3 regions of the Pseudomonas sp. E1MeOHC2 genome follow, and region 3 is predicted to be linked to each of the others. Evidence: predicted binding sites of a transcription regulator. Region 3 holds the regulator's gene; each other region holds the start of a gene.
What was found. Region 3 encodes sigma-54, which starts transcription at its own class of promoters, with help from an activator protein. Its sites were predicted from a motif close to ANTGGCATNNANNTTGCTNT; they were not measured.

Region 1 (9,764 bases), 1.4 Mb from region 3:
CATCCATGCCTGAACCGGAAATAAGGCCATGCGGCGCAGTGGCGCGCAGGCGGTCATAGACCGGTGTGTTGGCGGCATAGATGGCGTTGTATTCGGGGCTTTCGCTGTGGCCGAATCCATCCAGGATGATCAGGACCAGGGGTTTGGGCGTACTCGTCATCAATCAAACTCACGGTTGTTCAAAGATGATAAAGACACGCATTTTAGGGCAAATCCGCCATCAAGGGCGAATATTCGTCCCATCGCCCGACCGGCGCGGTCAAGGTGCCAGGGTAAAGGTGCTTTCCCGGCCGGCCGGTCGGGCTTTGGTGGTCATGGGGGGCTGTGTATACTGGCCGGCATTTTCAATCGCCTGGAACACCGCTGATGGTTGCTCACCTGATTCAATTCGCGACAGATCACTACATCCTGGTTGCGATCTTCGTTGTTCTGCTAATCCTGCTGCTCATCAATGAAGTCCGCCGTGGCGGCCAGAGCTTGAGCAATGGCCAGTTGACCGCCCTGGTCAACGCCGACAAGGCCTTGGTCATCGACATCCGCACCTCCAAGGAATATGCCGCAGGCCACATCGTCGGTGCGGTGAACATCCCGCAGGACAAGCTGATCAGCCGCATGGCCGAGCTGGAAAAACACAAAGAAAAGACCCTGATCATCGTCGATGCAATGGGCCAGCAGTCCGGCACCCTGTGCCGCGAACTGCTAAAAGCTGGTTACAACGCCGCCAAGCTGAGCGGTGGCGTTTCCAGCTGGAAAGCCGATAACCTGCCCCTGGTGAAGTGATATGAATCCCGTCATCGTTTATTCCAGCGACTACTGCCCCTACTGCATGCGCGCCAAGTACCTGCTCGAGAGCAAGGGCATTGCCTTCGAGGAAATCAAGGTCGATGGCAAACCGCAGGTTCGCGCCGAAATGAGCCAGAAGGCCGGCCGTACGTCGGTGCCGCAGATCTGGATCGGCAGTACCCATGTCGGTGGATGCGATGACCTCTATGCCCTGGAGCGCGCGGGCAAGCTCGACGCGCTGCTGGCGGCCTGATTTGCACTGCATTCAAAAACATTAGGATAAGGATCTGCCATGACTGACCAACAGACCAACGGCGCAGCTGCCGAAGACACCAGCCCTCAGTTCTCCCTGCAGCGCATCTATGTGCGTGACCTGTCGTTCGAGGCCCCGAAAAGCCCGCAGATCTTCCGCCAGCAGTGGGAGCCGAGCGTTGCTCTGGACCTGAACACCAAGCAGAAAGCCCTGGAAGGCGACTTCCATGAAGTGGTGCTGACTCTGTCGGTTACCGTTAAGAACGGTGACGAAGTGGCCTTCATCGCAGAAGTGCAGCAGGCCGGCATCTTCCTGATTGCCAACCTCGACGCTTCCTCGATGAGCCACACCCTCGGCGCCTTCTGCCCGAACATCCTGTTCCCGTACGCCCGTGAGACCCTGGACAGCCTGGTGACCCGTGGTTCGTTCCCGGCACTGATGCTGTCGCCGGTCAACTTCGACGCCCTGTACGCGCAAGAGCTGCAGCGTATGCAGGAAGCGGGCGAAACGCCGACTGTGCAGTAATAGCTGCCGGTTTCAGAAAAGCGCCTCTCGGGGCGCTTTTTTATTACCTGTTCTGGCCTTTTCGCGGGGCAAGCCCGCTCCCACATTGAAAATGTGTACGCCAAACCATTGTGGGAGCGGGCTTGCCCGCGAAGAGGCCGGCAAAGGCGTTAGATCAACTTCCGGCAAACCCATTCTGCCGCCACGCCTCATACACCGTCACCGCCACGGTGTTGGACAGGTTCAGGCTGCGGCATCCCGGCCGCATCGGCAGGCGCAAGCGCTGCTCGGCCGGCAGGCTGTCCAGCACCTCGGCTGGCAATCCGCGGCTCTCTGGCCCGAAGAGGAAGGCATCGCCCGGCTGGTAAGCCACTTCATGGAAGGGGTGCGAGCCCTTGGTGGTGAACGCGAACAGCCGTGGGTTACCCAGGCTTTCCAGGCATCCGGCCAGGCTCTCGTGGCGCTTGAGCGTGGCATACTCATGGTAGTCCAGCCCCGCCCTGCGCAGGCGCTTGTCATCCAGTTCGAAGCTGATGGGCTCGATCAGGTGCAGGTGGCAACCACTGTTGGCGCAGAGGCGAATGATGTTGCCGGTATTCGGCGGAATTTCTGGTTGAAAAAGGATGACGTGAAACATGCACGGCTCCAGGCGTGAAGATGACGAGCATTCTACCCCTGAACCGGACCTGCGTTCGAAGGCCTTCCCGCGGGTAATGCTTTCGTTGGCCATTGTCGGCCTGATGGTAGGCCTGATGATCGGCCGCCTGACCACCCCCGATGAGCGGGTGCTGGAGCAGGTGGAAGTGGTGCAGGACGGGCTCGACCTGTGGTTCAACGAAGAACCCAAGCTGCACGGCGAGAACGTCGAGGGGACGGTCGCCCTGCTGTTCGAGGCCCAGGGCAAGGCCCAGCGTGGGCAATTGAGCTTGCAGGGTAAGCCGGTGGGCTGGCGTGTGCAGAACAGCGAGGAAGGCTTGCTGCTGACCGTGGTTGCCGCGCGCCCCCTGCAGGGCGAGTGGGCCGGTGCAGAGGACGCTGGGCGTTGGCGTGTGCAGGTGAGGCTGCACGAATAAAAGAGGGGATGTCCCGGCCTGCCTGTACCAGGGTCCCCAAAACTTGCACGGTTGCAATAAAAGAGGGGTTTCCCGGCCTGCCTGTACCGAGGACCCCAAAACTGGAGATACAGTACTTATTGCAGGGGGCGTGCCAGTTTTGCAAAACCCGCAGATACTGGCTTTCAGGGCTTTTTGGCCAGGGTTTGCGGGTTTTTGTGCCTTAGCACAGTGCACGGAGCACGGGATCGGTGCAGGAAGCTTTACCAAATTTATCCAGGGTCGCTTCAGTCTTACCTTCGATACCGGCGCATTCGCCATCAATCGATACTGGAGTAGAACCATGAGCGAAACCCAACAGCCCAATACACTGGATCAAGCGCTCCAGACCTTGGATGAACTGTCCCAGCTAGGCAGTGTTGAAGCGGCGAGCACGGAAAAACTGGAGTCGCTGAGAACCGTGGTTGACAAGGTTTTGGGTGTCCGAGGGGCATTCGACGCGTGGCGGGCAGCCACAGAAAAGAACAAGTGATTTAAGGCGGGTCAACCCACCCCACCAACCTGCTGGGCAGGTCGGTGGGGTGGCATATCGGATCCCAAGACTCTGCTTCAGCTTTCTTCGTCACCCTCGTCATCTGCACCCGCGACATTCATCCCCAGCTCCTTGATCTTGCGCGTCAAGGTGTTGCGCCCCCAACCCAGCAGCAACGCCGCATCCCGACGCCGCCCGGCCGTGTGCTTGAGCGCGGTCTCGATCATGATCCGTTCAAAACTCGGCACCGCGCTGTCGAGCAGGTTCGATTGGCCACGGGCCAGCGCCTGGTCTGCCCACTGACGCAGTGCCTGTTCCCAGTTGGTCACGGGGGCGGCGTCCTGCGGCAGGTTCAGCAGCTCGGGTGGCAAGTCACCGATCAGCACTTCACGGCTGGAAGCCATCACGGTGATCCAGCGGCAGGTGTTTTCCATCTGCCGCACGTTGCCAGGCCAGGGTAGGTTGCGGATGAATTCTTCGGTTTCCGGCTTCAGCAGTTTTGGCTCCACCGCTAGTTCCTGCGCGGCGCGGGCGAGGAAGTGGCGGGCGAGGGCGGGGATGTCTTCGCGGCGGTCGGCCAGGCGCGGAATATGGATGCGGATCACGTTGAGGCGGTGGAACAAGTCCTCACGAAACTTGCCAGCCTGCACCAGCGACTCCAGGTTCTGGTGGGTGGCGGCAATGATGCGCACATCGACCTTGACCGGCACGTGGCCGCCCACGCGGTAGAATTCGCCATCGGCCAGTACCCGCAGCAGGCGGGTCTGGGTGTCGGCGGGCATGTCGCCGATCTCGTCGAGAAACAGCGTGCCGCCATCGGCCTGCTCGAAGCGCCCCCGGCGCAGGTTGGCCGCGCCAGTGAAGGCGCCTTTTTCATGGCCGAACAGCTCGGACTCCATCAGGTCCTTGGGGATGGCTGCCATGTTCAGGGCAATGAACGGTGACGTCGCCCGCGGGCTGTGACGGTGCAGCGCATGCGCCACCAGCTCCTTGCCGGTGCCGGACTCACCGTTGATCAGTACCGTGATGTTGGAATGGCTCAGGCGACCGATGGCGCGGAACACCTCCTGCATCGCCGGGGCTTCGCCGATGATCTCAGGCGTGCGGGCCAGTGCCTGTGGCACATCGAGGCCTTGCTGCTCCTGGGCATGCTGATTGGCGCGTTTGACCAGCGACACCGCCTCGTCCACGTCGAACGGCTTGGGCAGGTACTCGAAGGCACCGCCCTGGTAGGACGCCACGGCACTGTCGAGGTCGGAGTGCGCGGTCATGATGATGACCGGCAGGCGCGGGTGCTGTTCGCGGATCTGCGCCAGCAGGTCGAGGCCACTGGTACCTGGCATGCGGATGTCGGAGATAATCACATCCGGTTGCTGGCGGGCCAGGCGGCCCATGACGCCATCGGCGCTGTCGAAGCTCTGGGTGGTCATGCCTTCCTGTTGCAGGGCTTTTTCCAGGACCCAGCGGATGGAACGATCATCGTCGACGATCCATACGGTTTCACTTCGGCTCATGAGGCGGTGGCTCCTTGTTCCAGAGGCAGGTAGATCGAGAAGGCGGTATGGCCTGCATGGCTTTCGCACTCGATCAGGCCCTGGTGCTGGCTGATGATGTTCTGGGTGATGGCCAGGCCCAGCCCGGTACCGTCCGGGCGCCCACTGACCATGGGATAGAAAAGGGTGTCTTGCAGTTCAGGCGGGATGCCCGGGCCGTTGTCGATGATCTCGACCCGTGCCACCAGGCGATGCCGTACATGGCCGATGGTGAACTGGCGCAGGGCGCGGCTGCGCAGGGTAATGCGGCCCAGGCGCAACTCGTTCTGCGAGCTGATCGCCTGCATGGCGTTGCGCACGATGTTGAGCACCGCCTGGATCATCTGTTCGCGGTCGATCAGGACATCCGGCAGGCTCGGGTCGTAGTCGCGCACCAATGTGATGCAGCCCTGGCTTTCGGCCTCCACCAGGCTGCAGACCCGCTCCAGCACTTCGTGAATATTGGTCATGGCCAGCGAGGGCAGTTTGTTCGAACCCAGCATGCGGTCGACCAGATTGCGCAGGCGGTCGGCCTCTTCGATGATCACGTTGGTGTAGTCGCGCAGGCCGTCCTCAGGTAGCTCGCGGGCCAGCAGCTGCGCCGCGCCGCGGATGCCGCCAAGCGGGTTCTTGATTTCGTGTGCCAGGCCACGCACCAGCATCTTGGTGGTTTCCTGCTTGCTCAGCTGGGCTTCTTCCTTGGTGATGCGCAGCAGTCGGTCGCGGGGGTGGACCTCAAGCAGCAGCAGGGTTTGCCCCTGGTGCAGAATCGGCGTGACCGCGTAATCGACGGTGATGGTCTGCCCGGTCAGCGAGGTCAGTTGCGCCTCGCGCTTGGTGAACGGGTGCGCCTGCTCGACCGCTTGGCGCAGCGAGCTGAGCGCTTCGGTCGATTCAGTGAACAGCTCGCTGATGAACTGCCCATGGCTGCGCTGGCCACTAATGGCCAGCAGCATTTCTGCAGCCGGGTTCATGTACTCCAGGCGCAGTTCGGCATTGAGCAGGAGTGTGGCAGTGGTCAGGTTGTCCAGAAGCAGACGGTGCTGTGCATCGCTGATGGTCATAAGGCGTCGTTGACCTCTTTTGGCGCTTGCCTGGCACTGAGGTGGCCAGAGCCGGGCGCGCTGTGGATCCGCTGATGCAAGCAAAATGCAAGAAACAAACCAAAGCTCCGAAAAGAAGCGAGATTTGCCGATAAAGGCCTGTATCTGCGCAGTTTCGGATCAGAAACTCTGGATGAAACGTTTCACTTGACCCAGATTGGGGAGCAATTAGGGGCACGGCGCGAAGTTATGCACCAAGATAGAGCATAGCGGGAGTGGCGAGGGTTCCGCGTGGGCAGAAACAAAAACGGCCTCCCGAAGGAGGCCGTCTTGATCACGTCATCGGCGCCAGGCGCCGATCAGATCAGCAGCTGTAGTACAGCTCGTATTCCAGCGGGTGCACGAAGGTACGGACCTTGATTTCTTCTTCGCTCTTCAGCTCGATGAAGGCATCGATGAAGTCGTCGGAGAACACGCCGCCCTTGGTCAGGAACGCACGGCCTTTATCCAGCTCTTCCAGGGCTTCTTTCAGGCTGCCGCAGACTTGCGGGATGTCTTTGGCCTCTTCAGGCGGCAGGTCGTACAGGTTCTTGTCGGCAGCATCGCCTGGGTGGATCTTGTTCTGGATGCCGTCCAGGCCAGCCATCAGCAGGGCCGCGAAGGCCAGGTACGGGTTGGCCGATGGGTCCGGGAAGCGCGCTTCGATACGGCGGGCTTTCGGGCTGCCGACGTAAGGAATACGGATCGAGGCGGAACGGTTGCGAGCCGAGTAGGCCAGCATTACCGGGGCTTCGAAGCCTGGGACCAGACGCTTGTACGAGTTGGTCGACGGGTTGGTGAAGCCGTTCAGGGCCTTACCGTGCTTGATGATGCCGCCGATGAAGTACAGGGCGGTGTCGGACAGGCCGGCATAGCCTTCACCCGAGAAGGTGTTCTTGCCGTCTTTCCAGATCGACATGTGCACGTGCATGCCCGAGCCGTTGTCGCCGTACAGTGGCTTCGGCATGAAGGTGGCGGTACGGCCGTAAGCGTCGGCAACGTTGTGCACGACGTATTTCAGGGCCTGTACTTCGTCAGCTTTCTTCACCAGGGTGTTGAACTTGACGCCGATTTCGTTCTGGCCGGCAGTCGCCACTTCGTGGTGGTGAACTTCAACGATCTGGCCCATTTCTTCCAGTGCGTTGCACATGGCAGTACGGATTTCGTGGTCGTGGTCGAACGGCGGAACCGGGAAGTAGCCGCCTTTGACGCCAGGACGGTGGCCTTTGTTGCCGCCTTCCACGTCAGCGCCAGTCATCCACGAGCCTTGCTCGGAGAAGATCTTGAACATCGAGCCGGAGATGTCCGACTGGAACTTCACTTCGTCGAAGATGAAGAACTCAGGCTCTGGGCCTGCGAACACGGTGTCACCGATGCCGGTGCTCTTCAGGTACTCTTCGGCGCGCTTGGCGATGCCGCGTGGGTCGCGGTCGTAGCCCTGCATGCTCGACGGGTCGACGATGTCGCAGGTGATGATCAGGGTCGGCTCTTCGGTGAACGGATCCAGCACGGCGGTGTCATCGACCGGCATCAGGATCATGTCGGAGGCTTCGATGCCTTTCCAGCCAGCGATGGAGGAACCGTCGAACATCTTGCCGACTTCGAAGAAGTCTTCGTCCAGAGCATCACGCGCCGGCATGGTCACGTGGTGCTGAATGCCTTTGGTGTCCGTGAAACGCAGATCAATCCACTTGACGTCATGATCTTTGATGAGTTGAACCGACTTCGACATGTTGTCCTCCGGAGGGTCTAGAGCGCGGTGGGCCGCTGCCCTGGAAAAAGGGTGTTGCCGGGCGCGGATAGTCGGCCAAGCTTACCTGCCTCACAAGGGAGCAAATTGCATGCCAGTGCCCGAAAATGGCGAGGGCGGGATAAAAGGGGGCGTTTGCGGGCACTTGGTGCTGGGTTGGCGGGGAAAAGTGCACCCTTTAGATGCGATTTTTTCTGTTGATGCACCAATAAGGTGCGTTGCGTGGGTGGTGTGCCAGCTTCGAGGGCGCCTTCGCGGGCAAGCCCGCTCCCACAGGGTTAGCACCGCCTGCGCAATCTGTGGGCCTTTATGGGGGCGGCCCTGACCGCGAAAGGGCCGGAGCAGGCCCTACAAAACCCACCTCATGCATTTATCTGAAAGCTTCTGACCAAAAGTTGGTCAAATCCTGAGCAATTTCCGATATAATTCGCGCCCCTCATTTTCGGCAGGCCTTGCGCGCGCTGTTAAACCAATGAAACTTATCGTCAAAGTCTTCCCAGAGATCACCATCAAGAGCCGGCCAGTGCGCAAGCGCTTCATCCGCCAGCTCGGCAAGAACATCCGCAACGTGCTCAAGGACCTCGATCCTGAGCTCGCGGTCGATGGTGTCTGGGACAATCTCGAAGTGGTCACCCGCGTCGAGGACGAAAAGGTCCAGCGCGAGATGATCGAGCGCCTCACCTGCACCCCGGGTATCACCCACTTCCTGCAGGTCGAGGAATACCCGCTCGGCGACTTCGATGACATCGTCGAGAAGTGCAAACAGCACTTCGGGCATCTGCTGGCGGGCAAGCACTTTGCGGTGCGCTGCAAGCGCGGCGGCCACCACGACTTCACGTCGATGGACGTCGACCGCTACGTCGGCAGCCAGCTGCGCCAGCAGTGCGGCGCCGCCGGCATCGAGCTGAAGAAGCCGGAAGTCTTGGTGCGCATCGAAATCCGCAACCAGCGCCTGTACGTGATCCATAACCAGCACCAGGGCATTGGCGGCTACCCGCTGGGCGCCCTGGAGCAGACCCTGGTACTGATGTCCGGTGGCTTCGACTCCACCGTGGCGGCCTACCAGATGATGCGCCGTGGCCTGATGACCCACTTCTGCTTCTTCAACCTCGGCGGCCGTGCCCACGAGCTGGGGGTGATGGAAGTCGCCCACTACCTGTGGAAGAAATACGGCAGCAGCCAGCGCGTGCTGTTCATCAGCGTGCCGTTCGAAGAAGTGGTCGGCGAGATCCTCAACAAGGTCGACAACAGCTACATGGGCGTGACCCTCAAGCGCATGATGCTGCGCGGCGCTGCCCATATGGCCGACCGCCTGCAGATCGAGGCGCTGGTCACCGGCGAGGCGATTTCCCAGGTCTCCAGCCAGACGCTGCCGAACCTGTCGATCATCGACTCGGCGACCGACAAGCTGGTCCTGCGCCCGCTGCTGGCCAGCCACAAGCAGGACATCATCGACCAGGCCACCGAAATCGGCACCGCCGACTTCGCCAAGCACATGCCTGAATACTGCGGCGTGATCTCGGTAAACCCGACCACCCACGCCAAGCGTCACCGCATGGAGCATGAAGAAAAGCAATTCGACATGGCCGTGCTGGAGCGCGCCCTCGAACGCGCCAAGTTCATTTCGATCGACCACGTGATCGACGAACTGGGTAAGGACATCGAGGTAGAAGAAGTACGCGAGGCGCTGCCTGGCCAGATCGTCATCGACATTCGTCACCCCGATGCCCAGGAAGACGAACCGTTGGTGATCGAGGGCGTCGAAGTTCAGGTGATGCCGTTTTATGCAATTAATAGTCGCTTCAAGCAGCTGGATGAAACCCGCCAGTACCTGCTGTATTGCGACAAGGGTGTGATGAGCCGTCTGCACGCACACCACCTGCTCAGTGAGGGACATGCCAATGTGCGTGTTTATCGTCCGGCATAAGACGCCAGGGCTGTATGGCGGCAGCATCCGCCATCGCCCTCCCGACCGCCGGGCCTGCTGAGCCTTATACCTTACATATTGGTCGCCTAGACTAGGCGGCAACCGAATCCTCTGATCGAGATACACTTGTGATCGAAAATCTGCGTAACATCGCCATCATCGCCCACGTTGACCATGGTAAAACCACCCTGGTCGACAAACTCCTGCGTCAGTCCGGCACTCTGGAGCGTAACGAGCTCAACGACGAGCGCGTCATGGACTCCAACGACCAGGAAAAAGAGCGCGGTATTACCATTCTGGCGAAAAACACCGCCATCAACTGGAACGGCTACCACATCAACATCGTCGA
Region 2 (9,764 bases), 340 kb from region 3:
TTCCTTCAGCACTTCATCAGCCTTCGGCATGCCGTGGCAGACCACATGGTCCACGGAAGTATTGAGCGCGTAAGGGAAGCCGTATTGGCCTTTGCTCGCCGGGCGTGCCTTCAGGCTGTCGACGATGAACGCCTCGGCAAGGTCGTTGATCTGCATCGTGGTCACGCCAGGGCGTATGAAACGGTCGAGCTCGGCAAACACTTGGGCCAGTAATTGGCCGGCGTTGCGCATCAGGTCGAGTTGGGCGGGGGTTTTGAGGATCACCTGGGACATGGGGGGAGGGCAGTAACTCTGGCTGAAATGTGCCCCAGCATAGCGCCATGGGCCTTTGCGGTGCCACCGCATGGTGCGGCAAACCGGCCCTGCAAGCGCTTGAACCTGTACCAGGGCTTTCTCACGAAGCGGCCTGCACAGCTGGCCCGGTAATTGCTGACCTGCTCCTATCAAGGGCAATCAATGCCGATTGCCCGCACATTCTCACGACAAAGGCGCCGTGTTGCCCTGCTTGCCATGCAAGCCGGAGCAGCCGGCGCCTTTTGCGTTTCCAAACAGGAGACCGGCCCATGAGCAGCAGCGAAATACGCAGTGTCTGCCCGTATTGCGGTGTCGGCTGCGGCATTGTCATGAGCGTTGCCGATGGCAAGGTCGTCAAGATCAGCGGCGACAAGCAGCACCCCAGCAACTTCGGCCGCCTGTGCACCAAGGGCCTCACCGCGCACGTACCGCTGACCGCCGCCGGGCGCATGGAGGATGCCTACCTGCGCCAGCAGCGCAGCCAGCAACCGGCGCGCACGGGCCTGGACCAGGCCATCAGCCAGGCCGCCGAGCGCCTGCGCGGCATCATCGAGCAGCACGGCGCCGATGCCGTGGCGTTGTATGTGTCCGGGCAGATGTCGCTGGAGGCCCAGTACCTGGCCAACAAACTGGCCAAGGGCTTTATCCGCACTCGTCATATCGAGTCCAACTCGCGGCTGTGCATGGCCAGTGCCGGTAGCGGCTACAAGCTGTCGTTGGGCGCCGATGGCCCGCCCGGTAGCTATCAGGATTTCGAGCGTGCCGACGTGTTTCTGGTGATCGGCGCGAACATGGCCGACTGTCATCCGATCCTGTTCCTACGCCTGCTGGACCGGCTCAAGGCCGGGGCCAGGCTGATCGTCGTCGATCCACGGCGCACGGCCACCGCTGACAAGGCCGACTTGTTCCTGCAGGTGCGCCCAGGCACCGACATGGCCTTGCTCAATGGCCTGCTGTACCTGCTGCACCAGAACGGCCAGACCAACGCTGACTTCATCGCCCGGCATACCGAGGGCTGGGAAGATCTGCCGCCTTTTCTAGAGGACTACTGCCCCGAGCGCGTCGCTGCCATCACCGGCCTGAGCGAAGCCGACATCCGCACCGCCGCCCAATGGCTCGGCGGCGCCAGGGACTGGATGAGCTGCTGGACCATGGGCCTTAACCAGAGCATTCATGGCACTTGGCACAGCAACGCCATCTGCAACCTGCACCTGGCCACCGGCGCCATTTGCCGCCCTGGCAGCGGCCCGTTCTCCCTGACAGGCCAACCCAACGCCATGGGTGGCCGCGAGATGGGCTACATGGGGTCGGGCCTGCCGGGCCAGCGCTCGGCGCTGGTGGAGGCCGACCGCGCTTTTGTCGAGAACCAGTGGAACCTGGCCCCTGGCAGCCTGCGAAGCGAAGGTGGCGAGGGCACCGTGGCGCTGTTCGAGCAGATGAAGGCCGGTGAGGTGAAGGCCTGTTGGATCATCTGCAGCAACCCAGTGGCCAGTGTCGCCAACCGCCAGCAGGTGATCGACGGCCTGCGCCAGGCTGAACTGGTGATCACCCAGGACGCGTTTCTCGACACCGAAACCAATCGTTACGCCGACATCATTCTGCCGGCAGCGCTCTGGGCCGAAGGCGAGGGGGTGATGATCAACAGCGAGCGCAACCTGACCTTGATGCCCCGCGCCGTGGAGCCTCCAGGCCAGAGCCTACCGGACTGGCAGATCATCGCCCGGGTCGCTTGTGCCATGGGCTATGCCGACGCCTTCGACTACCCCGATGCCGAAACGGTGTACGAAGAGATTCGGCGCTTCCATAACCCCGCTACCGGCTACGACCTGCGCGGCATCGGCTACCCCGAACTGCGCGCGCAACCGCGCCAGTGGCCCTGCGCGCCAGGCCATGAAGCGCCGCGCAGCCCGCTGCGTTATCAGAACGACGGCAGCAGCCAACAGCTGCTGAAGGACGCCGAGGGCAACCGCCCGGCGCTGGCATTCCCTACGGCCAGTGGCAAGGCGCGGTTTTTCGCCCGGCCCTGGCTGCCCGCGTCAGAGCTGCCCGATGCTGACTACCCGATAGTGCTCAACACCGGCCGCGTGCAGCACCAATGGCACACCTTGACCAAGACTGGCAAGGTGCCTGCGCTGAACAAGCTCGAACCTGGCCCTTTTGTCGAACTTCACCCTGACGATGCCGCGCGCCTGGGTATCCGCGACAAGGACCAGGTGGCCATCCGCTCGCGGCGTGGGCAGGCGCTGTTACCCGCACGCATCACTGATCGGGTCATGCCGGGTAACTGCTTTGCCCCCTTTCACTGGAACGATGTGATCGGCGAGCAGTTGGCCATCAATGCCGTGACCTGCGATGCGGTCGACCCACTGTCGCTGCAGCCCGCCTTCAAACACTGCGCCGTGGCCCTTGAGCGGGTTGCCGGCGAACGTATCGACGCCCTTGACCTGAGCGCCGCCACTGCCAACCCGGAGCCTGCCCGCATGCCGACCGCCACCCTGTCCCGTCTGCTTGGCCTGGACACCTTGCCGGCCCCGGTTCTGGCCGAGGAAGAGCGTCTTTACCTGCAGGGTTTTTTGCTCGGCCTGGACCAGGGCCGCGCTGAGGGTGTACCCAGCCTGCCGGCCAGTGCGCCGCTGGCCGCAAGCCGGCGGCTGTTTGTCGATGGGCTGTTGGCTGGCGTGTTCGCGCAGCCTTCGGTAGTGCCCAGCCTGACGCTGGCGGCGCCGCAGCACCAGGTGCTGTGGGCCTCGCAAACCGGTAACGGCGAGGCACTGGCCGAGCGCTGTGCCGAGCGCCTGCGTGGCGCCGGCCTTGCCGTGCAGCTCAGTTGCATGGAAGCGGTCAGCCCGCAGCACTTGCACGGCGCCGCCAGTGTTGTGCTGATCGCCAGCACCTTCGGCGATGGCGATGCGCCCGACAGTGCGACGGCGTTCTGGCAAGCGCTGCAAGGCGAGGAGGGCGCTCACTGTGCCGACGTGCCCTATGCCGTGTTGGCTTTGGGCGACTCCAGTTACGACCAGTTTTGCGGGTTTGGCCGCAAGCTCGATCAGCGCCTGGCCGAACTGGGTGGGCGCAGGCTGCTGCAACGGGTGGATTGCGAGCCGGACTTCGATGAAGCGTTCGCCACTTGGCTCGACGCCTTGTCATCGCAGTTGGGTAGCGCCGCCGCGCCCCAGGCAAGCAGTGCGCCCTTGCCCGTGGAGGCCTACAGCAGGCAGCAACCCTGGTCGGCCACCTTGCTGGAAAACCGCGTGCTCAACGCCCCAGGTGCCAGCAAGGAGACCCGCCAATTGGTATTCGATCTGTCTGGTAGCACGTTTACCTACCAGGCGGGCGACGCCTTGGGCGTATGGCCGCGCAACTGCCCGGCACTGGTCGAAGAGTTGTTGGCGTTGATGCGCCTCGATGGCCAGGCCTTGGTTCACATCAAGGGCCAGCCTGCGCTTCCGCTGGCCGTTGCCTTGGAAGCGCACCTGGAAATCGCCCAAGTCACCCCTGCACAGTTGCAGGTGTTCAGCCAGCGTGCCGAGGGCCTGCGCCGGTTGCTTGAGCCTGAGCACAAGGCCGAACTGCAAGGCTGGTTGTGGGGGCGGCAGTTGGCCGACGTCCTGCGCGAGTTCCCGCAGGACCTGCCCTTGGCCACTTGGCTCGACCTGCTCAAACCCTTGCAACCGCGCCTGTACTCGATCAGCTCCAGCCCGTTGGCGCACCCCGGCCAGGTTCATCTGACCGTCTCCACGGTGCGTTACGGGCAGCGCAAAGGTACCTGCTCGACCTTCCTCGCCGACCGCGCGCAAGGCATCAAGGTGGCGATCTTCCCGCAGGCATCGAAGCACTTTCGCCTGCCTGAAGACGACAACGTAGCGCTGATCATGGTCGGTCCGGGCACTGGCATCGCGCCGTTTCGGGCGTTTCTGGAAGAGCGCGAAGCGCGTGGGGCCAGCGGGCAGAACTGGCTGTTCTTCGGTGAGCAGTATGCTGCCAGCGACTTCTATTACCAGCAGCAGTTGCAGGCCTGGCAGGCGACCGGCCACGTGCGCCTGGAGACTGCTTTCTCCCGAGACCAGACCGAGAAAATCTATGTGCAGCAGCGCATGCACGAGCAGGGCGCTGACCTTTGGCGGTGGCTGGAAGCGGGGGCGTTCTTTTATGTGTGCGGCGATGCTCAGCGCATGGCCAAGGATGTGGACAGTGCCTTGCGCGCGATCGTCGCCGAGCATGGCGGTATGAGCGCGGCGGCGGCGGATGCTTATGTGGCGGCGCTGAGCAAGGCCAAGCGCTATCGGCGCGATGTGTATTGAGTGCACCGGGATGGTGAGGTGTGCACCTTGGCTGTGCGGTGTGTGTTGCTTGTGCCGGCCTCTTCGCGGGCAAGCCCGCTCCCACAGGATCTCTACTGATCCTGAAAGCAGTGGGGATCCTGTGGGGGCGGGCTTACCCGCGAAGAGGGCCTAACAGGCGCTGCAGCATTTGGCACATTCCCTGCTTTACCAGATTCACAAACACGCCCCACTGATCAACGGCGATCAACCAGGGGCACACCCTGATGAGTACAGGCAAAGGCGCCTGGAGCTTCGGCTCCAGGCGTTTTTTTTTGATCGAGGATCGGCTATGAAGGCAACAGCGAACGGCGGACAACGAGAGAAACTGGTCATTGTCGGCAACGGCATGGTCGGCCACCACTGCGTCGAACAACTGATCGAGCGTGGCGCCTTGCAGCACTTCGAGGTGCGGGTGTTCGGCGAAGAGCGCCAGCGGGCCTACGACCGTGTGCACCTGTCCGAGTACTTTGGCGGCAGCTGCGCCGAAACCCTGGCCATGTGCGAGCAGGGCTTCTACACAAGCCAAGGTGTGCACCTGCACTTGGGCGAAGCCGTGCAGGAGATCGACCGCACGCGCCGCGAAGTGGTCACCGCCGCAGGCCGCTATGGCTACGATCAGTTGATTCTGGCCACTGGTTCCTACCCGTTCGTGCCCCCGATCGAAGGCTCCAGCGGCAATGCCCGCCTGGTCTACCGCACCCTTGACGACCTCGACGCGATCCGCGCCGCCGCCCACGATGCCCGCCGAGGCGTGGTGGTTGGCGGGGGCTTGTTGGGCCTTGAAGCGGCCAATGCACTCAAGTCGCTAGGCCTGGAAGCCCATGTGGTGGAGTTCGCCCCACGCTTGATGCCGGTGCAGCTGGACAGCGAAGGCGGGACGGCACTCAAGGCCCAGATCGAGGCGCTGGGTGTGGGTGTGCACCTGTCCCGTGCTACTCAGTCGATCAGTGCCGGCGAGGGCTATCGCTACCGCATGAACTTCGACGGCGGCGAGCACCTGGAAACCGACCTGATCGTGTTCTCCGCCGGTATTCGCCCGCAGGATGCCCTGGGGCGTGCCTGCGGCCTGGAAATTGCCGCACGCGGTGGGGTGGTGATCGACAATCACTGCCGCACCAGCGACGCGCGCATCTTCGCCATCGGTGAATGCGCTTCGTGGAACGGCAGCGTGTTCGGCCTGGTTGCGCCGGGCTACAGCATGGCGCGCAACCTCGCGGCGTTGCTGGTAGGGGACGCGGCGGTCGCGTTCACCGGCGCCGACATGTCGACCAAGCTCAAGCTGCTGGGCGTGGATGTCGGCTCGATCGGCGATGCCCATGGCGCCACGCCGGGCTCGCGCAGCTATCGCTTCATCGACGAAGCCAACGCGGCTTACCGCCGGCTGGTGGTGGATGCCAGCGGCAAGCATGTGCTGGGCGCGGTACTGGTCGGTGACAACAGCTACTACGACACCCTGCTGCAATACGCGCAGAACGGTATCGCCCTGCCTGCCGACCCGGCCGCACTGATTTTGCCGCAGACGGGCGGCGCACCCGCCCTGGGCGCCGATGCCCTGCCCGACAGCGCGACCATCTGCTCGTGCCACAACGTCAGCAAGGGCGCGGTGTGCGCTGCCATCGACAGTGGCTGCAGCGACCTCGCTGCAGTCAAGGGCTGCACCAAGGCCGCCAGTGGCTGTGGCGGCTGCGCGGCCCTGCTTAAGCAGGTGTTCGAGCACGAACTCACTGCACGCGGCGTGACGGTCGACAAGAGCCTGTGCGAGCACTTCGCCTACACCCGCCAGGAGCTGTACGGCTTGGTGCGGGTCGGGGGGATCCGCACTTTCCATGATCTGCTGGTTCGCCATGGCAAAGGCCACGTCGGTTGCGATATCTGCAAGCCGGCAGTGGGCAATATCCTCGCCTCGTGCTGGAACCAGCCGATCATGGACCCGGCGCTGGTGCCGCTGCAGGATACCAACGACACCTTCATGGCCAACATGCAGAAGAACGGCACGTATTCGGTGGTGCCGCGCATCCCCGGTGGCGAAATTACCCCGGACAAGCTCATCGTCATCGGCCAGGTGGCGAAAAAATACGACCTCTACACCAAGATCACCGGCGGCCAACGCATTGACCTGTTCGGCGCCCAACTGCACGAATTGCCGCTGATCTGGGGTGAGTTGATCGAGGCCGGCTTCGAGACGGGCCATGCCTACGGCAAGTCGACGCGCACGGTGAAGTCGTGCGTGGGCAGCACTTGGTGCCGCTATGGCGTGCAAGACAGCGTCGCCATGGCCTTGCGCCTGGAAGACCGCTACAAGGGCCTGCGCAGCCCGCACAAGCTCAAGTTCGCGGTCTCTGGCTGCACCCGCGAATGCGCCGAAGCGCAGAGCAAGGACATCGGCGTGATCGCCACCGACAAGGGCTGGAACCTGTATGTGTGCGGCAACGGCGGCATGCGCCCGCGCCACGCCGAGCTGTTCGCCACCGACCTGGACGACGAGACCTTGGTCCGCCTGATCGACCGCGTGCTGATGTTCTACATCCGCACTGCCGACAAGCTGCAACGCACCTCGGTGTGGCGCGAAGGCCTGGAGGGCGGGCTGGATTACCTCAAGCAGGTCATCCTCGACGACAGCCTGGGCCTGGCCACTGAGCTTGAGGCGCAGATGCAGCATGTGGTCGATCACTATGAATGCGAATGGGCCAATGCCCTCAACGACCCGGAGAAGCTCAAGCGCTTCCGCACCTTCGTCAACGACCACCGCGCCGACCCGGACGTGCACTTCGTCCGCGAGCGCGAACAACGTCGCCCTGCTGCACCCTTGCACCTGATCCCCACTGTCGAGGAGGCTGTCTGATGAACCTGTCCAATACCGCTGTAGCGCACCAACCCAACTGGCAAACGGTCTGCCAGGCCCATGACCTGGTTGCTGATTCCGGCGTGGTGGTCTGGCACGCGGGTGTCCAGGTGGCGCTGTTTTATCTGCCAGGGCAGGAGCAGGCGTTGTATGCGCTGGACAACCGTGACCCGCGCTCTGGCGCCAACATCATCGGCCGCGGGTTGGTGGGGAGTGTGCAAGGGCAGTTGGTGGTGGCGGCGCCGCTCTACAAGCAGCATTTCAGCTTGCACAGCGGGCATTGCCTGGAGGATGCGGGGCAACGGCTGCGGGTGTGGCCGGTGCGGATGAATGGCGACGCGATAGAGTTGGCGGTGGCCTGAGCGGTAGCGCGCTGCATGGGGCCTGCGATGCGGTAAGCTTGGGGCCATGAACCTCGACACCCGCATCAAGTACCGCCACCTGCTGTGTTTCCTGGAGATTGCCCGGCAGGGCAGTCTGGCCAGGGCTGCAGACATCCTTGCGATCAGCCAGCCCGCGATTTCCAAGACCCTCAAGGAACTCGAAGCGCTGCTTGAAACACGCCTGTTCGAGCGCAGCCGGCAGGGCGTCGAGCTGACCCCGGCCGGCACCCGCTTCATGCGCTACGCCGGGCCCAGCGTACAGGCCCTGCGCGATGGCGTGAGCAGCCTGCGCGGCGAGGCACGTGCGCCGTCTCAGGTGCGCATCGGCGTGCTATCCACGGTCGAGGGCTTGTTGATGCCCGAGGTGCTGTGCCGCCTGCATCAACGCCATGAGGCGTTGCTGATCAGCGTGGTGACCGGCGCCAGTGCGCAGTTGCTCGGGCAGTTGCGCCTGGGTGAGCTGGAACTGGTGGTTGGGCGCATGACCGACAGCCCGCAGATTCAGGGGCTGTCGTTCGAGCACTTGTACAGCGAGTCGATGAGCCTGGTCGTGCGGCCGGGGCACCCGCTGCTGGCGAGTCACCCCGTGGAGCGGGCGCAGGTAGGGCGTTATCCGCTGGTCTTGCCACCCCCTGGCACCACCATTCGCCAGCACGCTGATAGCCTGTTCGTCCAATGTGGTATCCAGATGCCTGCGCAGCGGCTGGAGACCTTGTCGCTGGCCTTGAGCCGCCGCTACCTGCTGGGCAGTGATGCGGTGTGGGTGGCACCGCGTGACGCCGTGCTGATCGACCTTGGTCGCGGTGAGCTGGTCGAGCTCGACCTGGGCGTGCGCGAGCCGGGCGGCTCGGTGGGCATCTGCCGCAATGCGGCGTTGGCGCAGAGCCTGCCGGGGCAGTGGGTGTGCGAGGTGCTGCGCGAGGTGGCGGGGCAGTACCGGGAAGGCCAATACCCCTGACGCTTCAGAACACTGTGAAATAAACAGCCCTTAAACCCAGGCGAATTCGGCCCAAAGGGTCAATACTGGCCAGTGGCTGTAATGCGTCAGATGAATCATCGTTTAACTACTGAACTTCCTTAGCAAAACCCGCTCCTATGCCGGTAGCCATTGGTCATGGCCGCCTGCTAAGCTCGCGGCTTTACCCTGATTGCCCTTATGGCGCATGAACAAGGAAATAGCATGAAACAGCATCGTTTGGCGGCTGCGGTTGCCCTGGTAGGCCTGGTATTGGCTGGCTGCGACCAACAGGCCAGCAGCCCCGAGCTGAAGACTCCGGCACAGAAAGCCTCCTACGGTATCGGCCTGAACATGGGCAAGAGCCTGGCTCAGGAAGGCATGGAAGACCTTGATTCGAAAGCGGTCGCCCTCGGCATCGAAGACGCCGTCAGCAAGAAAGAGCAACGCATCAAGGACGAAGAGCTGGTAGAAGCCTTCACCTCGCTGCAGAAGCGCGCCGAAGAGCGTCTGGCCAAGGCCAGCGAAGAAGCCGCCTCCGCCGGCAAGAAGTTCCTTGAAGACAATGCCAAGAAGCCAGGCGTGGTCACTACCGCCTCGGGCCTGCAGTACGAAGTGATCAAGAAGGCCGACGGCCCGCAGCCTAAGCCGACTGACGTCGTCACCGTTCATTACGAAGGCAAGTTGACCGATGGCAAGGTGTTCGACAGTTCCGTCGAGCGCGGCAGCCCGATCGACCTGCCCGTCAGCGGCGTCATCCCAGGTTGGGTTGAAGGCCTGCAGCTGATGCACGTCGGCGAGAAATACAAGCTGTTCATCCCGGCCGAACTGGCCTACGGCGCCCAGAGCCCGAGCCCGCTGATTCCGGCCAACTCGGTATTGGTGTTCGACCTTGAGCTGATCGCCATCAAGGACCCGGCACAACTGCAAGGTGCAGAGCCGGAAGCCGAAGCACCGGCGCAAGCGCC
Region 3 (9,764 bases):
CGCAACATCGACGTGCACACCACCCTGATCGACGAGGTGATGACCGTGCATGGCAAGACTGCCCGCGCCGAAATGCTCGCCGCCGAGGCCCTGAAAATCATGGAAGACCACAAGATCGGCGCCCTGGTGGTGGTGGACCGCGACGACCGGCCGACCGGTGCCCTCAACATGCATGACCTGCTGCGCGCCGGAGTGATGTAAATGAACCAGAACCTGATGCAACGCGGCAAGGCCATCAAGCTCGCCGTATTCGACGTCGATGGCGTGCTCACCGACGGTCGCCTGTATTTCCTCGAAGATGGCAGCGAGTTCAAGACCTTCAACACCCTCGACGGCCAGGGCATCAAGATGCTCATGGCCTCGGGTGTGACGACGGCGATCATCAGCGGGCGCAAGACGCCAGTGGTCGAGCGCCGGGCGAAGAACCTCGGTATTCCTCACCTTTACCAGGGCCGCGAGGACAAATTGGTGGTGCTTGACGGCCTGCTCGCCGAACTGGGCCTAAGCTATGATCAAGTCGCCTACCTGGGCGACGACCTGCCTGACCTGCCGGTGATTCGTCGCGTGGGCCTGGGCATGGCGGTGGCCAATGCCGCGCCGTTCGTTCGCCAGCACGCCCAAGGCGTAACCCAGGCTCGCGGCGGCGAAGGCGCCGCCCGTGAATTCTGCGAACTGATCATGCAGGCCCAGGGCACCCTGGACGCTGCCAACGCCAACTACCTGTAAGGCTGCCCATGTTCAGCAAGAAAGTCCGCAACGTTGCGCTGCTCGGGGTCATCGCCGCCCTGCTGGTGGCGATCGGCTACTGGAACGTCAGCCCGGAGAGCTTCCTCGACAAGCCGGTGAGCCAGGTCGATGACAGCGCCATCGACTACTACGCGACCAACGCCCACAGCCTGCAATTTCTGCCCGATGGCAAGCTGCAGTATGAAATGACCGCCGACAAGGTCGAGCACCTCAAGGCCAGCGAGATCACCCTGCTGACCACCCCCGACCTGCACATGTACCGTGGCACCGAGTACCCGTGGCACGTGCAGAGCGCCCGCGCCGAGGTCAACCCGGACGGCACCGAGGTCGAACTGATCGATAAGGTCCGCGTTGCCCGCATCGACGAAAAGCAGCGTGAGACCATCATTACCAGCTCACGCATGACTGTGTTCCCGCAGAAGCAATATGCGCAGACCGAGCAAGCCGTTAGAATCGACGGCGCCGGTGGCACAACTACGGGCAAAGGAATGAAAGCGTATTTGAAAGAAAGCAGGATGGACCTGCTCTCTAACGTAAGAGGACAGTATGAGGCTCGTTAAAACCCTCCCCCTTTTGCTCAGCCTGAGCGCAGCACTGGGAAGCGCGAGCGCCTTCGCACTGCCGAACGACCGTGATCAGCCGATCCGCATCCAGGCCGACCAGGCCCACCTGGATGACAAGCAAGGCGTAGCCACCTACACCGGCGACGTGGTCATTACTCAGGGCTCGATGATGATCAAAGGCAACACCGTGACCATCACCCGCTCCGCCTCCGGCGACATCGATGTGGTGACCTCGGTGGGCAACCTGGCCTACTTCGAGCAGCAGCAGAGCGCAGCCAAGCCAGACAAGATGAAAGGCTGGGGCGTGACTATTCAGTACCAGTCGCAGAAGGACCTGGTGATTCTCACCGACCGCGCCAAGGTCGAGAACGAAGGCAACACCACCGAAGGCGAGAAGATCGTCTACAACACCCAGACCCAGGTGGCAACCGCCGGCCGTGGTGGCAACGTGACTACACCGCGTCAGCGTATCGACATGGTGATCCAGCCCAAGAAGAAGGCCGAGTAAATGGCAACCCTCAAAGCCCAGCACCTGGCCAAGAGCTACAAGGGTCGGCAGGTCGTGCGCGATGTCAGCCTGTCGATCGACAGTGGCCAGATCGTCGGCCTGCTCGGCCCCAACGGCGCCGGCAAGACCACCTGCTTCTACATGATCGTCGGCCTGGTCCAGGCTGAGCAAGGGCGCGTGCTGATCGACAACCTCGATGTCAGCCACCAGCCCATGCATGGTCGTGCTCGCGCCGGTATCGGCTACCTGCCGCAGGAAGCCTCGATCTTCCGCAAGCTGTCGGTAGCCGATAACATCATGGCGATCCTCGAGACCCGCAAGGAGCTCGACCGCGATGGCCGCCGCAAGGAGCTGGAGAGCCTGCTGCAGGAGTTCCACATCAGCCACATTCGCGACAACCTCGGCATGAGCCTCTCGGGTGGCGAACGCCGCCGTGTCGAGATCGCCCGAGCCCTGGCGACCGCACCCAAGTTCATCCTGCTGGACGAACCCTTCGCCGGCGTCGACCCGATTTCCGTCGGCGACATCAAGCAGATCATCCACCACCTCAAGACCAAGGGCATCGGCGTACTGATCACCGACCACAACGTGCGTGAGACGCTGGATATTTGCGAAACCGCCTATATCGTCAATGATGGCCGACTGATCGCCGAAGGCGATGCCGAAACCATCCTGGCCAACGACCTGGTCAAAGAGGTTTACCTGGGTCACGAGTTCCGACTCTGACCCCGGGACGCACCTGGAGCACTGGCAAATCGCCCGTATTGGGGTTTAAGTTGTTACGGTGCTCTAGGCAAACGCTACAATTTAAGGCATAAAACTTGCTTGAAATGGCGCTCCGGCGCCCTCGTGTAGTGGATGGCGCATGCGCGCCGGCGAACAAGGTATTAAGCCCCTGCCATGAAACCATCGCTCGTCCTAAAAATGGGCCAGCAACTGACGATGACTCCTCAGTTGCAACAGGCCATCCGCCTCCTCCAGCTCTCCACCCTGGACCTCCAACAGGAAATCCAGGAAGCGCTGGAGTCCAATCCGATGCTCGAACGTCAGGAAGACGGCGAAGACTTCGACAACAGCGATCCGATGGCGGACAACGCCGAAAACAAGCCGGCCGCCGAAGTCCAGGACAACAGCTTCCAGGAAAGCACTTCAAGTGCCGAAAACCTGGAGGACGGTGAGTGGAGCGAGCGAATCCCCAACGAGCTACCGGTCGATACCGCCTGGGAAGACATCTACCAGACCAGCGCCAGCAGCCTGCCAAGCAACGATGATGACGAGTGGGACTTCACCACCCGCACATCGGCCGGCGAGAGCCTGCAAAGCCACCTGTTGTGGCAACTGAACCTGGCACCGATGTCCGACACCGATCGCCTGATCGCCGTCACCCTGATCGACAGCATCAATGGCCAGGGCTACCTGGAAGACACCCTCGAAGAAATCTGCGCCGGTTTCGACCCTGAACTGGATATCGAGCAGGACGAGGTCGAAGCGGTGCTGCACCGCATCCAGCAATTCGAGCCTGCCGGCATTGCTGCACGCAACCTTGGCGAATGCCTGCTACTGCAACTGCGCCAGCTACCGGCCAGCACACCTTGGATGGCCGAGGCCAAACGCCTGGTCACCGACTTCATCGACTTGCTTGGCAGCCGCGATTACAGCCAACTGATGCGGCGCATGAAGATCAAGGAAGACGAGCTGCGCCAAGTCATCGAACTGGTGCAAAGCCTCAACCCGCGCCCCGGCTCACAGATCGAATCGAGCGAGCCCGAGTACGTGGTGCCCGACGTCATCGTGCGCAAGGACAGTGACCGCTGGCTGGTGGAACTGAACCAGGAAGCCATCCCGCGGCTGCGCGTCAACCCGCAGTACGCAGGCTTTGTCAGGCGCGCCGACACCAGCGCCGACAACACCTTCATGCGCAACCAACTGCAGGAAGCGCGCTGGTTCATCAAGAGCCTGCAGAGCCGCAACGAAACCCTGATGAAGGTCGCCACGCAGATCGTCGAGCATCAACGCGGCTTCCTCGACCATGGCGACGAAGCGATGAAGCCTTTGGTCCTGCATGACATTGCCGAAGCCGTGGGCATGCACGAGTCGACCATTTCGCGGGTTACCACGCAGAAATACATGCACACGCCTCGCGGCATCTACGAACTGAAATACTTTTTCTCAAGCCACGTCAGCACCGCCGAAGGCGGAGAATGCTCGTCCACGGCGATCCGCGCGATCATCAAGAAACTGGTTGCGGCGGAAAATCAGAAAAAGCCATTGAGTGACAGCAAGATCGCTGGTTTACTGGAGGCACAAGGCATCCAGGTAGCCCGTCGCACCGTCGCCAAGTACCGCGAGTCTCTCGGCATTGCACCGTCGAGCGAGCGCAAGCGACTGATGTAGCCCCTGGGGTGTGCCACAGCGTTTTTGGGGCAGGTGCAAGACTTGCCTCTTTATGCACGGGCAATAAAGGAGAAGCTGTATGCAAGTCAATATCAGTGGACAGCATGTAGAAGTCACCCAGCCGCTGCGCGAATACGTGCTTGAAAAGCTCGCCCGCTTGGAGGGTCACTTCGACAAGATCACCAATGTGACTGTCATCATGAAAGTCGAGAAGCTGCAGCAAAAGGTCGAAGCGACCCTGCAGATTCCAGGCGGCGAAGTGGTTGCCAACGCCGAACACGAAGACATGTATGCAGCAATTGACGCCTTGACCGACAAGCTCGACCGCCAACTGAAAAAACACAAGGAAAAACAGCAAAGCCTGCTGCAAGGTGCAGCTGCTCGCTGATCCCCCTCATCCATGATCCGACTTGAAACCATCCTGACCCCCGGCCGTTCCCTCGTGAACGTGCCGGGCGGCAGTAAGAAGCGCGCCCTCGAAAAGGTCGCCACCGTCATCGCCGAACAAGTGCCAGAGTTGGAGATGCAAGACGTCTTCGAAAAACTGGTCGCCCGTGAAAAACTCGGTTCGACCGGGTTCGGCAACGGCATCGCCATCCCCCACTGCCGTCTCCACGGATGTACCGCTCCGGTCAGCGCATTGCTGCACCTGGAAGCGCCGATCGAATACGACGCCATCGATGGCGCGCCTGTGGACCTGCTGTTTGTCCTGCTGGTGCCCGAAGCTGCCACCGATGCGCACCTGGAACTGCTGCGCCAGATCGCCAGCATGCTCGATCGCAAAGAGGTTCGTGATCGTCTGCGTGCCGCCAGCAGTAACGAGGCCCTGTACCAGGTTGTCCTGGACGTACAGAACGAGCACTGAACATGCGCCTGATCATCGTCAGCGGCCGGTCCGGCTCCGGCAAGAGCACCGCCCTCGATGTCCTGGAAGACAACGGTTTCTATTGCATCGACAACCTGCCCGCCGGGTTGCTACCGCAGTTGGCGGAAAATGCGTTGATCAATACCGAATTGCTGCAACCCAAGGTGGCCGTGTCGATTGACGCGCGCAACCTGCCCAGCCACCTGACGCGTTTCCCCGAGCTGCTCGAAGGAGCGCGTGCCCGGCATATCAAGTGCGACGTTCTGTACCTGGACGCCGACGAAGACACGCTGCTCAAACGCTTCTCCGAGACCCGTCGGCGCCACCCGCTGACCAATGCCAACCGCTCCCTGGCAGAAGCGATCCGTGTGGAAAGCGATATGCTGGGGCCGATCTCGGACCTGGCTGACCTGAAGATCGACACCACCAGCCTCAATCTTTATCAACTGCGTGATTCGATCAAGCTGCGCCTGCTCAACCAGCCCGAGCCCGGTACCGCGTTCCTGGTCGAATCGTTCGGCTTCAAGCGTGGCATGCCGGTCGATGCTGACCTGGTGTTCGACGTGCGCTGCCTGCCCAACCCGTACTGGAAGCCCGAGCTGCGCGAGCACTCCGGCCTCGATCAACCCGTGATCGACTACCTCGCCGCCCAGCCGGATGTCGAAGACATGTTCAACGACATTTCCAGCTACCTGCTCAAATGGCTACCCCGCTTCGCCGCCAGCAACCGCGCCTATGTCACCATCGCCATCGGCTGCACCGGCGGCCATCACCGGTCGGTGTACCTGACCGAACGCCTTGGCCAGTTGCTGCAGCAATCACTGAAAAACGTCCAGGTCCGCCACCGCGACCTCTAGCCCACAGGATCTGCCTCACGATGCCCGCCCGCGAAATCACCATCATCAACAAGCTGGGCCTGCATGCCCGGGCGGCGGCCAAGTTCGTCGGCGTGGCCGGGCGTTTTCCTTGCCAGGTCCGGGTAGGCCGTGCGCCAGACAAGCTGGTGGACGGCAAGAGCATCATGGCGGTGATGATGCTCGCGGCGGGTAAAGGCACCCAGGTGCACCTGCTAACCGAAGGCGAACAGGACAATGACGCGCTGGACGCATTGGTTGAACTGATCAACAACTACTTCGACGAAGGCGAGTAGGGAACGCTGGGGCTCGCCACAACACGTTCAGCGCCTGTGAGACCGAGCACCGCCCGCGCGGCGCATCGCGAGCAAGCTCGCTCCTACATCCGTTTCGGGCCAATTATTCCTGTGGCATTGGCGCGCGCGCCCTTGGCGTATGGCACGAATATCGTGTCGTGAAAACAAGGCGGTCGCGCACGTTGGCGTAGGCGTAACTGGCCCGAAACGGATGTAGGAGCGAGCTTGCTCGCGATGCGCCGCGCGGGCGGCGCTCGGTCTTACAGGCGCAGACAATCTCCCGCCGAGCCATTGCGACCACGCCGCGATCGGTATCGGTGCGATAAATTCAAGACATCGCCGTATCCATCACCATCATCAGGCAAAAGCCGATACATAGCCCCAGACTGGCCAAGCGGTGATGCCCATTGCTGCGCGACTCGGGGATGATTTCCTGGGTCACCACCAGCAGCATCGCCCCTGCGGCACACGCCAAACCCAACGGCAGCAGCAGCTCGGCAATGTTGACCAGCCAAGCGCAGATCACCGCCGCCACGGGTTCGACCAGGCCTGAGGCGGCACCGATCAGGAATGCCTTGAATCGCGGCATGCCCGCCCCCGCCAACACCAGCGCAATCACCAGGCCCTCGGGCACATCCTGTAAGGCGATGCCCATGGCCAGGCTGTCGGCATCGGCCATGCCACCACCCGCTGACACGCCAATGGCCATGCCTTCAGGAATGTTGTGGGCGATGATGGCGATGACGAACAGCCAGATTCGCGCGGCGATCACTGGCTGGTTATCCGTGCCGACCAAGGCTTCCGGCGAGGCGCCGGAGACCTTGAGGTCGACCAGAAACAGGCACAAGGCGCCGAACATCAGGCCAAAGCTGATCAGCCCTCCCGCGCCCCAGGGGCTGAAGCCGATGCCCTGGGCCGCTTCCAGCCCAGGAATGATCAGGGAGAATGCGGTAGCCGCCAGCATCACACCCGCGCCAAAACCCAGCAGCGTGTCGGCCAAAGCCACCGGCATGTTACGAATGACCAACACCGGTACCGCGCCCAGGGCTGTCCCCAACGCGCACAGTGCGCCCCCCTCGAGGGCGCGCAGCATACGTGGTTCCAGGCCCAGCCAGGCAATGCCCTGCGCCAGCAGCAATGCTGTGCCAACCAGCAGCAGCAAGGTTCCTATCGCCAGGCGAAACAGACGCACGCTGCTGACGGACAACACCTGTGAACGCATACCGGATCGACTCACTTCAAGGCTTCGAGATAACGACGTTCCACTTCCGCCCAGTCGACGACGTTGTAGAAGGCACCGATGTATTCAGGGCGACGGTTCTGGTATTTGAGGTAGTAGGCGTGCTCCCACACATCCAGCCCCAGGATCGGCGTGTTGCCGTGCATCAGCGGGCTGTCCTGGTTGCCGCTGCTTTCAACCACCAGCTTGTTGTCCGGGGTGACGCTGAGCCAGGCCCAGCCGCTGCCAAAGCGGGTCAGCGCAGCCTTGGTGAACGCATCCTTGAAGGCGTCGAAACCACCGAGCTCGGCCTCGATCGCCTTGGCTACCTGACCTTGCGGCTCGCCGCCACCCTGTGGCGCCATCACGGTCCAGAACAGCGAGTGATTGGCGTGGCCGCCCCCCTGGTTGATCACGGCAGCCTGCAGTTTCTCCGGCAATTGCTTGACCGCGGCTACCAACTGCTCCACTGGCCACTCGGCCCATTCGCTGCCTTCGATGGCGGCGTTGAGGTTGTTGATGTAGGTCTGGTGATGCTTGCTGTGGTGAATCTCCATGGTCTGGGCATCAATGTGCGGTTCCAGCGCATCGTAGGCATAGGGCAATGCGGGCAAGGTATGTGGCATGTCAGTGGATTCCGTAAGCATGGGTTCTGGGCGTCACGTCTGCCTTGGCGGCCAGTTCGCTGGCCTCGGGTGCGTGACGGTTGAGCAGGCGCTCGGTACGCGGGTACTGACCGTACTCGTCGATAAAATTCAGCAATTCGGTGTAGGTGCGCCCACTGTGGCGCAGCGCCGCATCCCGCAGCGCCTGGGGCAGGCGAGCCTCCTGGCTGGCCTGAAGCAAGCGCTGATGCGCAGCGCACAGGTAGTCGGCGCTCTCGTGCGGCTGGTTCAGGCGCAGGTGCAGGTCGGCCAGGTTGTGATGGGCGATGACAAACACCGCCACCGCTTCGTCGACGTCATGCCAGCGCTCGAACAGCACCTGGGCCAACGCCAAGGCCTGCAGGTAGTGTTCCCGTGCATCGACCCACTCACCCTGCTCGAACAGGCGATTGGCAGTTTCCGTGGTACGTTTCCAGTGCTGCATGGCTTATCTCCTGGGCGGTGACGCAGGGTCAGATGCCGCCAGCGGTGAGTTTCTCCGGGTCCAGCAGCGCTTCCAACTGGTCGCGCGACAAGTCGGTATGCTCCAGTGCCACGTCGATGATCGGGCGGCCCTGCTTGTACGCGGTCTTGGCGATTTCGGCGGCCTTGAGGTAGCCGATGATCGGGTTCAGCGCAGTGACCAGGATCGGGTTGCGCGCCAGGGCCTCCTTGAGCTTGCTTTCATTAACCTTGAAGGTGGCGATGGCCTTGTCGGCCAGCAGACGGCTGACGTTGGCCATCAACTCGATGCTTTCCAGCAGGTTGCGGGCGATCACCGGCAACATCACGTTCAGCTCGAAGTTGCCCGACTGGCCGGCGATCGCGATGGTCGCGTCATTGCCGATCACCTGCGCGGCAACCATGGCAGTGGCTTCCGGGATCACCGGGTTGACCTTGCCTGGCATGATCGAAGAGCCTGGTTGCAGGCCCTGCAGTTCGATCTCGCCGAGGCCGGCCAACGGACCGGAGTTCATCCAGCGCAGGTCGTTGGCAATTTTCATCAGCGCCACGGCGGTGGTCTTGAGCTGTCCCGAAAGGGCTACTGCAGTGTCCTGCGAACCGATCAGAGCAAACAGGTTGTGCCCGGGGGTGAACTCAACCTGGGTCAGGCCACTCAGCTGACGCGCGAAACCGGCAGCGAATTGCGGATGGGCATTGATGCCGGTACCCACGGCGGTGCCGCCCTGGGCCAGCGCCTGCAGGCTCGGCAGGGTTGCCTCGATGTGCGCCTGCGCACCGTTGATTTGCGCTGCCCAGCCGTCGAGTACCTGGCTCATGCGCACGGGCATGGCGTCCATCAGGTGGGTGCGGCCGGTCTTCACAAACGGGTGCACCTGCGCCGACTTGGCCTCGATCACTTGCACCAGATGACGCAAAGCCGGCAGCAGCTGCTCATGCAGCGCCAGGGCAGCACTGACGTGGATGGTGGTCGGGATGATGTCGTTGCTGCTTTGGCCACAGTTCACATGGTCGTTGGCATTGACCGTATCACCGAGCACTCGGCTGGCCAGGGTGGCAATCACCTCGTTGGCGTTCATGTTCGAGCTGGTGCCGGAACCGGTCTGGAACACATCCACCGGGAAGTGCTGGATGAAATCTTGCGCCAGCAGTTGTTCGACCGCCTTGACGATGGCTTGGCCCTGCTCGGCGGTCACCTGCTCCAGCTCGATG

Region 1: a site for sigma-54 is predicted at 7,568-7,587, ahead of glnA (type I glutamate--ammonia ligase). Genes of this name have one in related genera too.
Region 2: a site for sigma-54 is predicted at 4,764-4,783, ahead of nirB (nitrite reductase large subunit NirB). Genes of this name have one in related genera too.

Annotation. Positions count from the first base shown of each region.
Region 1 covers NZ_CP196675.1:1,996,853-2,006,616, reverse strand. Annotated here, with positions in the region: gene gpmI (2,3-bisphosphoglycerate-independent phosphoglycerate mutase) at 1-160, opposite strand, end outside; gene ACSSU5_RS08940 (rhodanese-like domain-containing protein) at 367-780, shown strand; gene grxC (glutaredoxin 3) at 782-1,036, shown strand; gene secB (protein-export chaperone SecB) at 1,076-1,561, shown strand; gene trmL (tRNA (uridine(34)/cytosine(34)/5-carboxymethylaminomethyluridine(34)-2'-O)-methyltransferase TrmL) at 1,716-2,177, opposite strand; gene ACSSU5_RS08920 (hypothetical protein) at 2,176-2,613, shown strand; gene ACSSU5_RS08915 (hypothetical protein) at 2,936-3,124, shown strand; gene ntrC (nitrogen regulation protein NR(I)) at 3,202-4,638, opposite strand; gene glnL (nitrogen regulation protein NR(II)) at 4,635-5,720, opposite strand; gene glnA (type I glutamate--ammonia ligase) at 6,064-7,470, opposite strand; gene thiI (tRNA uracil 4-sulfurtransferase ThiI) at 7,961-9,415, shown strand; gene typA (translational GTPase TypA) at 9,544-9,764, shown strand, end outside.
Region 2 covers NZ_CP196675.1:3,736,187-3,745,950, forward strand. Annotated here, with positions in the region: gene map (type I methionyl aminopeptidase) at 1-273, opposite strand, end outside; gene ACSSU5_RS16940 (bifunctional nitrate reductase/sulfite reductase flavoprotein subunit alpha) at 564-4,595, shown strand; gene nirB (nitrite reductase large subunit NirB) at 4,906-7,458, shown strand; gene nirD (nitrite reductase small subunit NirD) at 7,458-7,820, shown strand; gene pcaQ (pca operon transcription factor PcaQ) at 7,867-8,799, shown strand; gene bamJ (BamJ family beta-barrel-assembly machinery protein) at 9,022-9,764, shown strand, end outside.
Region 3 covers NZ_CP196675.1:3,401,122-3,410,885, reverse strand. Annotated here, with positions in the region: gene ACSSU5_RS15405 (KpsF/GutQ family sugar-phosphate isomerase) at 1-201, shown strand, start outside; gene ACSSU5_RS15400 (KdsC family phosphatase) at 202-726, shown strand; gene lptC (LPS export ABC transporter periplasmic protein LptC) at 735-1,307, shown strand; gene lptA (lipopolysaccharide transport periplasmic protein LptA) at 1,294-1,818, shown strand; gene lptB (LPS export ABC transporter ATP-binding protein) at 1,819-2,544, shown strand; gene ACSSU5_RS15380 (RNA polymerase factor sigma-54) at 2,719-4,212, shown strand; gene hpf (ribosome hibernation-promoting factor, HPF/YfiA family) at 4,292-4,600, shown strand; gene ptsN (PTS IIA-like nitrogen regulatory protein PtsN) at 4,613-5,077, shown strand; gene rapZ (RNase adapter RapZ) at 5,080-5,934, shown strand; gene ACSSU5_RS15360 (HPr family phosphocarrier protein) at 5,955-6,227, shown strand; gene ACSSU5_RS15355 (ZIP family metal transporter) at 6,556-7,449, opposite strand; gene ACSSU5_RS15350 (superoxide dismutase) at 7,461-8,072, opposite strand; gene ACSSU5_RS15345 (DUF2753 domain-containing protein) at 8,074-8,535, opposite strand; gene ACSSU5_RS15340 (class II fumarate hydratase) at 8,564-9,764, opposite strand, start outside.